4 regions of the Bradyrhizobium sp. WSM4874 genome follow, and region 2 is predicted to be linked to each of the others. Evidence: predicted binding sites of a transcription regulator. Region 2 holds the regulator's gene; each other region holds the start of a gene.

Region 1 (3,204 bases), on a different contig from region 2:
GCTGCGCATCCACTCTTCGAGAATATTCAGATGCGCCGGGTTCTCGCGACAGTTCGCGACGGGCACCTGATGCGCACGCCAAAAACCTTCGACCTTCTTGCCGTCGACTTCCTTGGGGCCGGTCCAGCCCTTCGGGCTGCGCAGCACGATCATCGGCCAACGCGGGCGTTCGACGCTCTTGCGGCCGTCGCGGGCGTGCTGCTGGATCGACCGGATACTGGCGAGCGCGACGTCGAGCGCGTCCGCCATGATCTGGTGCATCAATTTGGGATCGTCGCCCTGGACGAACAGCGGCTCGTGCCCGAGCCCGCGGAAGAGATCGCGGATCTCGTCGTCGCGCATCCGCCCAAGCACGGTCGGATTGGCAATCTTGTACCCATTGAGATGCAGGATCGGCAGCACCGCGCCGTCATGCGCAGGATTGAGGAATTTGTTGGAATGCCAGGACGCCGCGAGCGGGCCGGTCTCGGCCTCGCCGTCGCCGACGACACAGGCGACGATCAGGTCGGGATTGTCGAATGCCGCGCCATAGGCGTGCACCAGCGCGTAACCGAGCTCGCCGCCTTCGTGGATCGAGCCCGGCGTTTCCGGCGCCGCGTGACTGGGGATGCCGCCGGGGAAGGAGAACTGCCTGAACAGCTTGCGCAGTCCGTCGGTATCGCGCGCGATATCGGGATAGATCTCGCTGTAGCTGCCTTCGAGATAAGTGTTGGCGACCATGCCGGGGCCGCCGTGGCCGGGACCGCAGACATAGATCATGCTCAGATCCAGCGCACGGATGACGCGGTTGAGATGGGCATAAATGAAGTTCAAACCGGGCGTCGTGCCCCAATGGCCGAGCAAACGCGGCTTGATGTGCTCGGGCCGTAACGGCTCGCGCAGCAGCGGGTTGTCGAGCAGGTAGATTTGCCCGACGGAGAGATAGTTCGCGGCGCGCCAATAGCGATCGAGGAGATCGAGGTCGCCGCTCGCGGCGGCCGATTGTTGTTGATTTGTCATATTCCTGCCGACCTTCACCCGGGATCGTCACCAACCGAGTTCCGGCGAGATCGATCCTTCGGCAGCATCAAACGGGATCGCCGTGACACCACTGTTGCGTGAGGTCAAAAGCCGGCGCGCGAAGTTTGGGCAGCTCTACTGTGCATGGGGTTGTTTTCACGTTTTTTGTTTGTGTTCTTGATTTGTTCCTTCGACGTGCTATCTTCGCGTCATGAGTCCAGCATCCTCTCATGCTCTCAAGCACCCGCCGGTCACGGCGCCCTCCGAGCCGGCGGGTGCGCCTTCTGACTTCCCTGAGCTGGCGGTCGCCATCGACCGCCAGCGCAGGCGAGGCCGGGGCGCGCAGTCCAACGCCAGCGGCCGCTTCGAGGCCGAGGCGCGCGTCGCCTTCGACGATGGCTGGCAGAGCCTTGAAGAACTGCCGCCGTTCAAGACCACGGTCGCGGTCGACACTTCGCGCAAAGTGATCACCCGCAACGATTCTCCCGACATCGGCTTCGACCGCTCGATCAATCCCTACCGCGGCTGCGAGCACGGCTGCGTCTATTGCTTCGCGCGGCCGACGCATGCCTATCTCGGCCTGTCGCCGGGGCTCGACTTCGAATCGAAGCTGTTTGTAAAGCCCGAGGCGCCGGCGCTGCTCGAGAAGGAGCTTGCGGCGCCCGGCTACGAGCCGCGGATGATCGCGATCGGCACCAACACTGATCCCTATCAGCCGATCGAGCGCGAGCGCAAAATCATGCGCGGCATTCTGGAGGTGCTGGAGCGCGCCGGCCATCCCGTCGGGATCGTCACCAAGTCGGCGCTGGTGACCCGCGACATCGACATTCTCGCGCGCATGGCCAAGCGCAACCTCGCCAAGGTCGGGATCTCCGTGACCTCGCTCGATCCGAAATTGGCGCGCACAATGGAGCCACGGGCGTCAACGCCGCCGAAGCGGCTGGAGGCGCTGCAGCAGCTTTCCGAGGCCGGCATTCCGACCACCGTCATGGTCGCGCCCGTGATCCCCGCGCTGAACGATTCCGAGATCGAGCGCATCCTGGATGCCGCCGCCCATGCCGGCGTCAAGGAAGCCTCCTACGTGTTGCTGCGGTTGCCGCTCGAGGTGCGCGATCTCTTTCGCGAATGGCTGATGGCGAACTATCCGGACCGCTATCGCCACGTCTTCACACTGATCCGCGACATGCGCGGCGGCCGTGACTACGACGCGAAATGGGGCGAGCGCATGAAGGGCACCGGCCCGATGGCCTGGACCATCGGCCGCCGCTTCGAGATCGCCTGCGACAGGCTCGGGCTGAACAAGCGGCGCTCCAAGCTGACGACGGATCATTTTGCCAAGCCGAAGCGGAACGGCGATCAGCTCAGCCTGTTCTGAGGGACGAAGTGGGAGAGGCGTCGTATGAGTCAGGAACTGGCAGCTCCAATCCCGCGGCTCACCGTCATCACGCTGGGCGTGAACGACATCCGCGCCAGCATTGCCTTTTACGACGCGCTCGGTTTCTCGCGCCGGCTCAAGCTGACCGGCGAGGCCGTTGCGTTCTATGACACCGGCGGTCCGGTGCTCGCGTTGTTTCCCTGGGATCAGCTCGCGGTCGACGCCAAATTGCCGGATCATCCGAGGCCATCGACGTTCCGCGGCATGACGCTCGCATGGAACTGCCGCGCGCGTGAGGAGGTGGACGCGGTGCTGGCTTTCGCCATCGGCAAGGGAGCCGCGCTGCTGAAGGCCGCGCACGAGACCGATTACGGCGGCTATTCCGGCTATTTCGCCGATCCTGATGGCCATCCATGGGAAGTCGTGGTCGCGCCCGGCATCGAGGTCGGCGAGGACCGGCGGGTGCATCTGGCGGAATAGGGCGGCTGACCTGAATCTTGAATAGCGGGAATTGTCCGAGGTTCCCGGTTGCGCAGGCCATGCCGCTTGCGCACGATCCCGGCCATGATTCGGGATCAATCCGCCAAGAAGCCGGTCAAAGACGCGCCCAAGAAGGCTGCGCCTGAGAGCAAGAAGGCTGCGCCTAAGAACGACAAGGCTGCGCCCAAAAAAATCGCCAAGGCGCTGGCCGGCACAAAGAGCGCCATTATCGTCGCCCCAAGCTTCCGCCGCGAGCGCGCGCTGATCAAGCGTGGCGTCTGGCCGGTGGCAGGCTGCGATGAGGCCGGCCGCGGGCCGTTGGCCGGACCTGTGGTGGCGGCGGCGGTGAT
Region 2 (3,204 bases):
CTGAAATCCCAAGCCGATCCGCTACCCGACAAGGATCAAGGACCCAAGGCGCCCGACGTAACTCCCGGGCAGGCAGGGAGCTGATCGGTACAGGCCGGGGGGCGCACGTCGTTCTCGTCTTACCATGACCACTCTCCTGCCGATCTGTCAGGTTCTTCGGATCATGCCGCGACGCGCTTGATCCTGCCTTCCGGAACAATGTGAAGCGGCGGGATGACTGCGCTCGCTCAGCCGTTTTTGCCTCTGCGCCCGCGCTCGGCTAGAAGACTTGCGGAACATTCGCCCGAACGTGCCGAGCAGGAGTTTTCGCCGTGGCCTTGATGCCGGTTTCTGACGCGCTTGCCGCGGTGCTGGCGGGTGCAGAGCCGCTGCCCGAAGAAATGATTTCCCTCGACGAGGCCTACCATCGCGTGCTCGCGCGTGACGTCGCGGCGCGACGCACGCAGCCGCCGCAGGCGATGTCCGCGATGGACGGCTACGCGGTGCGCGCGGCCGATGCCGCGACGATCGATTCGGAGCTCACCGTCATCGGCGAAGTCGCGGCAGGCCGACCGTTCGCGGGGACGGTCGGCGCCGGCGAGGCCGTGCGGATCTTCACCGGCGGCGTCGTTCCCGGTGGCGCGGACGCCGTCGTGATCCAGGAGGACACGGTCGCCGCCGGCAAGCGTATCACGATCAAGGAAGCCGCGATCGCCGGACGGCACATCCGTCCCGCCGGCGTCGATTTCCGCGAGGGCGACGTGCTCCTGCGCAAGGGAAGCCGTCTCACCGAGCGCGACCTCGCGCTCGCCGCCGGGATGAACCATCCGCGCCTTGCCGTTTTCAGGCGTCCGAAGGTCGCGATTCTCGCCACCGGCGACGAGCTGGTGATGCCGGGCACCACGCCCGGTCACGGCCAGATCGTCTATTCCAACGGCTACGCCCTGCACGCGCTCGCCCGCAGCGAGGGCGCCGAGACCATCGACCTCGGTATTGCCGCCGACACGCTGGAGGCCACCACCACCGGCATCCGCCGCGCCCGCGAGAGCGGCGCCGACATCCTGATCACGACCGGCGGCGCATCGGTCGGCGACCACGATCTGGTCCAGCAGGCACTGAGGGACGAAGGCATCGCGATGGCGTTCTGGAAAATCGCGATGCGGCCAGGCAAGCCGATGATGCACGGTCGGCTCGGCACAATGGGTGTGATCGGCCTGCCGGGCAATCCCGTGTCGTCCTACGTGTGCGCTTTCCTGTTCCTGGTGCCTCTGATTCGCGCCCTGTCTGGCCGTTCTGTGATTCACCATCGCCGTGAAAGCGCCGTGCTCGGCCGCGACGTCGGCGCCAACGACCAGCGCGAGGACTATCTGCGCGCGCATCTGGAGGAGCGTGACGACGGCACACGCGTCGTTCTTCCCGTCAATCATCAGGACTCTTCGCTGCTTGCGAATCTCGCTGCAGCACAGGTACTTCTCGTGCGCGCTCCGTTCGCGCCGAAGGCCGAAGCTGGCACGGCTTGCGAAGTGCTGCGGCTCCCCGTCTGAGCGCCTCGGCAACGCGCGTTCCGCGAACTTTGCTCTGTTCACGGTAAATTAAGCAGTTGCGGAACATGTATCGAACATATAGTGTCCGTTCATGATTTGTTTCGAGCATGTAGCGGCTTATTGCCGAATTCAGCGTCTCGGAATCGGACGACATCAACCGGGGGACTTTGGTCGAGATGTTAACGCGCAAACAATACGAGCTTCTGCGGTTCATCAGTGAACGTCTGAAGGAAAGCGGCGTGCCGCCCTCCTTCGACGAGATGAAGGATGCGCTCGACCTGCGCTCGAAGTCAGGCATCCATCGCCTGATCACGGCGCTCGAGGAGCGTGGCTTCATCCGACGCCTGCCCAACCGCGCCCGTGCGATTGAAGTCATTAAGCTGCCGGAGCTCCAGGCAGCCGCAGGCAGCCGGCGCGGCTTCACGCCGAGCGTCATCGAGGGCAATCTCGGCAAGGTGCGTGCGAGCTCCAGCCTGTCGGCTGACGAGGGCGAGCGTCCCGTCGCGGTGCCGGTGATGGGCCGCATCGCGGCCGGCACGCCGATCGAGGCGTTGCAGACCCGCAGCCATACCATCAGCGTACCGCCTGACATGCTCGGCTCGGGCGAGCATTACGCGCTCGAAGTGCGCGGCGATTCCATGGTCGAGGCCGGCATTCTTGACGGCGACATGGCACTGATCCAGCGCAACGAGAGCGCCGATACCGGCGACATCGTGGTGGCGCTGATCGACGACGAGGAAGCGACGCTGAAGCGCTTCCGCCGTCGCGGTGCCTCGATCGCGCTCGAGCCCGCCAACGCGGCCTATGAGGTCCGCATCCTGCCGCCCAACCGGGTGAAGATTCAGGGCAAGCTGATCGGGCTTTACCGGAAGTACTGATACCGGAAGTGCTTCATACCGGAAGTGCTTGGCGCCTCGCGCGCTTCCACCGGCATCGCCGGTCAGAGATTGGAGCGGATCATCGTCCGCTCCGGCTGGATAGTCGTTCTGGTTCTGCACAGACTATCCTGCCCCTCCTCCGGCGCTGGCTCCTCGCGACGCCCACGGAAACGGCACCGCTTCAAACAGCACCGCTTCGCGGCTCGAGTGTTCGAGGAAACACCGGCCAGCGATCAAGTTCGACCGTTGCAGACAAGCCGGCAATGTTCGCGCATGCGCCTCCCGAATGCATCGCAACGGGCTTTGTTCCTATTGAATTCGGGAAAGATAATGTGATCGCGGCTTGCAGAAGCCAGCCGCAGATTTGCCCACAACCAAGCAGAGCGTTCGTGCTTCCACTCTGATAGAGGCCTGCGCCTCGATAAGAGACGCGGGTAGCTATCCCAGCATGAGGAGCACCCGATGTGTGACTACAGCCTGCATGCCGTCGCGTCGCGCCCCGCCGAAGTCGGCGAGACGATCGTCACGACAAGCTTCCGCGGCACCTCGACGCGCGGCTTCGCCTCCGCAGCCGATCCGTCTGTTGCCGTCTGCCTGCTGCCAGGGACGGAGCTCGCCTTCGCCGACGACGTCCGTTACGACAATCGCTGGATCTGGACGCGCACCATCAATTCCCGCGTGGGCAAGTTCGGCAAGATCGATCCGCACATTCCCGACCGCCATCATGATGCGATCGAATTCCCGGACGGCAAATATGTGCTGGTGACGCAGCTCGTCGAAGGCCAGCGCGCGACCGTGCTGCA
Region 3 (3,204 bases), on a different contig from region 2:
ATTCCCGCGATCTCGCCCGCACCATCGCCACCCTGGCGCCGGGCACGTCCGTGAAGCTCGATGTCGTCCACAAGGGCGACAGCAAGACGGTGACGCTGGCGCTCGGCGAGTTGCCGAACGAGCGGCAAGCTAGAGCCGACGAGGGCAAGTCGCAGCCAGATGCCGGCACGCCGCCGCGTCTCGGGCTCAGCCTGGCTCCGGCCGGCGACGTGCAGGGCGCCGGCCAGAAGGGCGTCGTCGTCACTGAAGTCGATCCGCAAGGGCCGGCCGCGCAACGCGGCATCCAGACCGGCGACGTCATCCTCAACGTGGGCGGCAAGGCCGTCGCCAATATCGGCGATGTCCGTTCGGAGCTGGCGCACGCGAAATCGTCCGGCAAGCGCAGCGTGCTGCTGCAGGTCAGAAGCGCACAGGCGACCCGGTTCGTGGCGGTGCCGCTCGCATAGGGCGAACGTCGATCGGCGCAGATCCAAAAAGGCGGCCCACGGGCCGCCTTTCCTGTTCGCCTTCAGGATTCCGGATGCCCGCCGATAACATTCTCGTTAACGGCAGGGAGGATGACCCGGTTCGTCCGAAAAAGCCGTGTTCGCCCGTCACAGTTGCGGATGTTGTGGACTCGACGGCAATGAAGCCGCCGGGACGATTGCAGGCGTGGAACTTCGAACTTGCCGCCGCTGAGCCGGCCGGCAATTCGTATTTGATCGGTGCCGACATGGATCGATTGAAGCTCTCGCTGAGGACTGCGCTGCTCGTGGCGCCCCTCGTGCTATGGGGTGGAAACGCTCTCGGGCGCGACGACGGCCGCTACGCGGACTCACCTCTCAAGCCGTGGTTCGACGGCCTGCGCAGCCATCTCGGTCCGTGCTGCTCGGATGCGGATGGGTTTGCCGTCGCCGATCCCGACTGGGACTCGCACAATGGACATTATCGCGTACGGCTCGACGGCGAATGGGTCGAGGTGCCGGACGAAGCCGTGATCACTGAGCCGAACCGAGCCGGCCGCACCATGGTGTGGCCGGTGAAGACCGCGTTCGGCGTTTCGATCCGCTGCTTCATGCCGGGCAGCATGATCTGACGGAGGTCAGCGCGACCGTTTGGAGGATCTGCGCTTCGACGTTTTCTTCGAACTCTTCTTTGAAGTCTTCTTGGATGTTTTCCGAGCTGTCTTCTTTGACGTCTTCTTGGACGTCTTCCGCTTTGCGGCTTTCTTCGGGACCTTCTTGCCCTTCTTGCGCGCTTTCGACAGGCCGATCGCGATTGCCTGCTTGCGGCTCTTCACGCGTCCGCCTCGACCGCCCGGTCCGCTTTTCGCGGTACCTTTCTTGTAGCGCTTCATCTCGCTTTCGACATCGCTGCCGGAACTGCGCGAGTAGCGGCGTTTCTTTGCCTTGCGTGCCATGCATGTTCTCCCTTGGCCGGGGAAAACCATCCGAGACAGGCATAGTTCCGAAAGCGCGCATGCACGTCCCGGATGCGCGACTTGGCTAGAACGAATCCGCCAGTTCGATCTCCGCTTCCAGCACCTGAATGCGCCGTGCTGCCTCGCCGGAGGACAGATCTCGTGCATATAGGGCGGGTTGATACGCTTCTTCGCTCAGCCGTTTCAGCCGGAGGCCCTGCGCTCGCGTCATCTGTTCGGTGAGGAACGTCTTGGCGTCGTATTTTCCTTGAACCTGCATGTCGCTTCTCCCTTCTGAAATCGTGACTTGACTATATGTTCTTATTTTGTTCTAACAAGTCATGGACAACAGAATTAATGAAATTCGACGTAAAATCAGCGCCTTGAGGCTGGAAATGGCCGATATCGAGGTGTCCGTCCGCGAACTCGTCGACCGCGAGCACGATTGCACAGAGAAGGCCCTGGCGCAGATGGATCTGCGTCGGAAAATCAATCTGCTGATTGGCGAATGGAAGGCCGCGGGTGGCGGCGATGTCCTGCCGAATGTCCGCGATAGGATGCGCCTTCGTTCCGCGAAGACATCGGGTAGTCCTCTGCGCATGATCGCGCGCCGCTGAGAGCTTTGGGAGCGCACGGTGGAGGAAGACCCGGATGCGTACCGGATTCTCAAGCTGCGCGCCGAGATTCTCGAACTGGGCTCTGCGATCCGGCAGCTGCAACGCGAGGGACTCGACGACGCCGCGGCCCAGCTCTTGATCGCGCGCAAGCGTGCAAGACTCGATCATCTGGTGAAGTCAGATCCTACGGGCGTCCGTCCTGACATCCTGGGCAGCCATCGTAGCTGAAGCCTGCGCGCAACGCGCGGTTCGGGGCTCGTCGATACCGCATGTTGATGAAGCGGCCCGAGAGAAATATGTTTCGAACACCAAAGCAAAAGGCCCCGCGATCGCGGGGCCTCCGTGGTTTTCGACGAACACCTACTTGGTGTTGCTCATGCCGCTCTTGTTGTTCGTCATGGTGCCGCCCTGGTCGGAGCCGGGGCCGGAGCCGCCCTGACCGGAGGGATCAGCCCCCTTGGAGGACTTGGTGTTGGCGCCCGTGGTGGTCTGCGACGACGACATCGAGGATCCGTGTTTTGCCTTGTGCGACTTGGCCTGCACGGCGAACGGTGCGGCGGCGAGGCCGGTGGCCAACATCACGGCAAGAGCGAGCTTGGTGGTCTTCATGTGCGGGAACTCCCTGAGTTGAATTGACGCAGGCAGCCAACCGCTATTCGTCGCAGGAGTTCCGAACAAAGGAGTTCCGGCAAATCACCAAGACTTCAAGATTGCTTGTCTTCTGTGAGGGTGAATACGAGGCCGGTGAGTGTCGCGCCGATCGCGAACGTCGTCACCAATGTGAGGGCGAAAACGGCAACGGCCTGTCTTCCGCCGTGGCTCAGCAAATTGGCGACGTCTGGATTGGACAGCACGAGCAGGAGACTGAAAGCCAGTCCTAAGGCTGCGCCCATCATCGCGTGCGTCATCAGCTTGACGAGCCCGCTGGGAGAGATCAGGTCCGACGACTTTTTCGTGCGCATGGAACTCTATCCCGATCTCGCATGCAACGCATGCGACACGCGCCGGTTCCACCCGCATGAAGGAATTGTCATCGCCCGCTTCATCCGACGTTCATGCCGGGTGGGCGAGAATGACCGCGCAAACACGGGAACATTCGATATGGGTAAGGTGGTCTTTCTCTATCGCTCTCTAGCTTATCGTAACGCCGCCGCGGACATCCTCCGCAAAGCGCGCAAGCTGCCCCGC
Region 4 (3,204 bases), on a different contig from region 2:
GCGAGCGCGCGGGATCGGTCAGCGCCAGCAGCAGTATCGCGACGATCAGCAGCAATTGCGAGAACAGCAGCCAGCCGCGGCGCCGTCCGAACACGCGCGTGAACAGCGGCACATGCATCGCATCCACCAGCGGCGCCCACAGGAATTTCAGCGTGTAGGGCGTGCCGACCAGCGCAAACAGCCCGATGGTCTTGAGATCGACGCCGGATTCCCGCATCCACACCAGCAGTGTAGAGCCCGACAGTGCCAGCGGCAGCCCGGACGAGAAGCCGAGGAACAGCACGATCAGCACCCGCGGTTGCAGGTAAACGGAAAGGCTGTCACGCCAGGAGGTGGGGGCCGTGCCGGGGCCGGCAGGGGAGGTCGCGTCGGGTGCGGTCATGGGGAGGTGTTAGCAGATTCTGGCGGCGCTGCCTCGGCCTCAAAACTCGTCATGCCCGGGCTTGTCCCGGGCATCCACGTTCTCGCTGTCGCTGAAAAGGTCGTGGATGGCCGGGACAAACCCGGCCATGACGACACAGGCCTCACTCCCCCGCCTGAAGCTTCCTCGGGAACAACTCGGCAGCACCGGTGGCCACGAGATGCGGCGCTTCCGGTGCATCGCTCTTGCTGAAATCGAGTTCTTCGATGCGTCCGGCGCGCTTCTCGATCTTGTCGGCGGAGATCAGCACCTGCCGCACGTCCTCGTTGGCGTCGGCAAAGTGCTTCTGCAATTTCAGCACGCGGTCGCGCAGGCGGCCGAGATCGTCGCCGAGCTTGATCACTTCGGTACGGATCTGGTCGGCGGCGTCGCGCATGCGCGCGTCCTTCATGATCTGCTGCATCACCTGGATCGCCAGCATCAGCAGCGAGGGCGACACCAGCACCACGCGGGCGCGATACGCCTTCTGGATCACGTCGTCGAAACCGTCGTGGATTTCGGCGTAGACCGATTCCGACGGCACGAACATCAGCGCCATGTCCTGGGTCTCGCCGGCGACGAGATATTTTTCCGCGATGTCGCTGACATGCTTCATGACGTCGCCGCGCAGCCGCTGCGTGGCGATCCTCTTTTCCTCGTCGGTACGCGCGTCATGCAGCGCGGTCATCGCTTCCAGCGGAAATTTCGCGTCGATGCAGAGTGGCCGCTGGTCGGGCAGGAACACGACGCAGTCCGGGCGCTTGCCGGTCGAAAGCGTGAACTGGAATTCGTAGGCGCCCTTCGGCAGACCGTCCTGGACGATCGCTTCCATCCGCGCCTGACCGAAGGCGCCGCGCGACTGCTTGTTGGCGAGCACGTCGCGCAGGGTCGTCACCTGCGTGGTGAGATCGGTGAGGTTCTTGTGCGCGCTGTCGATGATGCCGAGCCGCTCGTGCAGCGCGCGCAGGCTCTCCATGGTGTTGCGGGTGGTGTGCTCCATGGATTGGCCGACCCGGTGGGTCACCGAATCCAGCCGCTCGTTGACCGCGCGTGCCATGTCGGCCTGGCGGCCGGCCAGCGTCTGGGTCATGGCGTCGACGCGCCCCGAAGCCTCGCTCTGGGCATGCAACATCTGGCTGATGCGCTCCTCGAGTTCGTCGGCGCGGATCGCGTTGGCCATCGCGAGTTCCGCGCCGCGCCGCCCGGAGCGCGCGATCACGACGGCGATCACCACCATCAGGATGAGGACCAAGGCGCCAAAGCCGATCAGCGCGTCCACGGTGCGCACCGGCCAGTCGCCGAGCATGAAAATGATCTCGTTCATGCCCCTGCTTCTAGCCGATTCGCTGGGGGGCACGAACGAATAGCGAACATTTATGGTAAACGCCCTGTTAATTTTTATGGTTAACGAAACCCGAAGTTTTATGGTTAGCGAAGGGTTAACGGGGTTCCCGGCCGGATTGACCGCATCGAACGCGCGGCTTAAATCGCGGCCATGGCCCTCAGAGAAATCATCATCCTGCCCGACAAGCAGCTGCGTCTGGTCTCCAAGCCGATCGAGAAGGTCACGCCGGAGATCCGCAAGCTTGCCGACGACATGTTCGAGACCATGTACGACGCGCCCGGCATCGGGCTCGCGGCGATCCAGATCGCGCAGCCGTTGCGGCTGATCACCATGGATCTCGCCAAGCCCGACCAGGACGGCGAGACCAAGCCCGAGCCGCGCGTCTTCATCAATCCGGAAATCATCGCCTCCTCGGAGGACCTGTCGGTCTACGAGGAAGGCTGCCTGTCGATCCCCGAATATTACGAGGAGGTCGAGCGCCCTGCCAAGGTGCGGGTGCGCTACACGGATCTGGACGGCAAGGTGCACGAGGAGGACGCCGAAGGCCTCTACGCCACCTGCATCCAGCATGAGATCGACCATCTCAACGGCGTGTTGTTCGTCGACTATCTGTCAAAGCTCAAGCGCGACCGCGTGCTGAAGAAGTTCGAGAAAGCCGCCAAGCGCGCGGAGTGAGTACAAGCGACTGTGCTGCCCCACATTCCCCTGCGCTCCCTCCCCCCTTGTGGGGGAGGGCGGGGGAGAGGGGTGGCCCAGCAAAAGGCGTTCGTCGTTTGCGAGCGCGAGCGACAAAGCGCCCGCGCTCAAGCCGAGAGAGCGCGTCGTGTGGCACCCCTCTCCCTAACCCTCCCCCACAAGGGGGGAGGGAACGTACCGAGTACTTGTCATGCCCCTCCGCCTGATCTTCATGGGCACGCCCGATTTCTCCGTGCCGACGCTGCTCGAGCTCGTCGCGCATGGCCACGAGATCGCGGCCGTGTATACGCGCGCGCCGAAGCCCGGCGGCCGCCGCGGCCTGCAATTGCAGCCGACCCCGGTGGAAGAGGCCGCGCGAAAGCTTGGCATTCGCGTGCTGACGCCGAAGACGTTGAAAACGCCGGAGGCGCTGGAAGAATTTCGCGCCTTCGACGCCGATGCGGCGGTCGTCGTCGCCTATGGCATGATCCTGCCGCAGGCGATCCTCGATGCGCCAAAACTCGGCTGCTACAATCTGCACGCCTCGCTGCTGCCACGCTGGCGCGGTGCCGCTCCCATCAACCGCGCAATCATGGCCGGCGATGCCGAGAGCGGCGTGATGGTGATGAAGATGGATGTTGGCCTCGACACCGGCGACGTCGCCATGGCGGAACGGCTCGCGATCACGGACAACATGATCGCGGCGGATCTGCACGATCGTCTGTCGCGGCTCGGTGCCGATCTGATGGTGCGCGCCATGGCCGCGCTCGACCGCGGCGGGCTC

The links. The regulator LexA, encoded in region 2, represses DNA repair genes until DNA is damaged. The targets are predictions, from matches to a motif close to TGTTCNNNNTGTGTTCNG.
Region 1: the regulator LexA is predicted to act here: its motif matches at 1,172-1,189, upstream of AC0L3P_RS11205 (PA0069 family radical SAM protein).
Region 3: the regulator LexA is predicted to act here: its motif matches at 1,716-1,733, upstream of AC0L3P_RS16940 (DUF3072 domain-containing protein).
Region 4: the regulator LexA is predicted to act here: its motif matches at 1,756-1,773, upstream of AC0L3P_RS29650 (DNA recombination protein RmuC).

Annotation. Positions count from the first base shown of each region.
Region 1 covers NZ_JBVVPR010000008.1:169,848-173,051, forward strand. Annotated here, with positions in the region: gene AC0L3P_RS11200 (phosphoketolase family protein) at 1-999, opposite strand, end outside; gene AC0L3P_RS11205 (PA0069 family radical SAM protein) at 1,211-2,374, shown strand; gene AC0L3P_RS11210 (VOC family protein) at 2,399-2,854, shown strand; gene AC0L3P_RS11215 (ribonuclease HII) at 2,939-3,204, shown strand, end outside.
Region 2 covers NZ_JBVVPR010000002.1:98,784-101,987, reverse strand. Annotated here, with positions in the region: gene AC0L3P_RS02795 (hypothetical protein) at 1-84, shown strand, start outside; gene AC0L3P_RS02790 (molybdopterin molybdotransferase MoeA) at 312-1,523, shown strand; gene lexA (transcriptional repressor LexA) at 1,700-2,401, shown strand; gene AC0L3P_RS02780 (hypothetical protein) at 2,864-3,204, shown strand, end outside.
Region 3 covers NZ_JBVVPR010000014.1:99,564-102,767, reverse strand. Annotated here, with positions in the region: gene AC0L3P_RS16955 (Do family serine endopeptidase) at 1-446, shown strand, start outside; gene AC0L3P_RS16950 (hypothetical protein) at 713-1,075, shown strand; gene AC0L3P_RS16945 (DUF6496 domain-containing protein) at 1,082-1,399, opposite strand; gene AC0L3P_RS16940 (DUF3072 domain-containing protein) at 1,485-1,679, opposite strand; gene AC0L3P_RS16935 (hypothetical protein) at 1,795-2,016, shown strand; gene AC0L3P_RS16930 (hypothetical protein) at 2,035-2,244, shown strand; gene AC0L3P_RS16925 (hypothetical protein) at 2,377-2,625, opposite strand; gene AC0L3P_RS16920 (hypothetical protein) at 2,721-2,978, opposite strand; gene AC0L3P_RS16915 (hypothetical protein) at 2,977-3,204, shown strand, end outside.
Region 4 covers NZ_JBVVPR010000037.1:59,429-62,632, reverse strand. Annotated here, with positions in the region: gene AC0L3P_RS29655 (AmpG family muropeptide MFS transporter) at 1-382, opposite strand, end outside; gene AC0L3P_RS29650 (DNA recombination protein RmuC) at 525-1,724, opposite strand; gene def (peptide deformylase) at 1,896-2,420, shown strand; gene fmt (methionyl-tRNA formyltransferase) at 2,632-3,204, shown strand, end outside.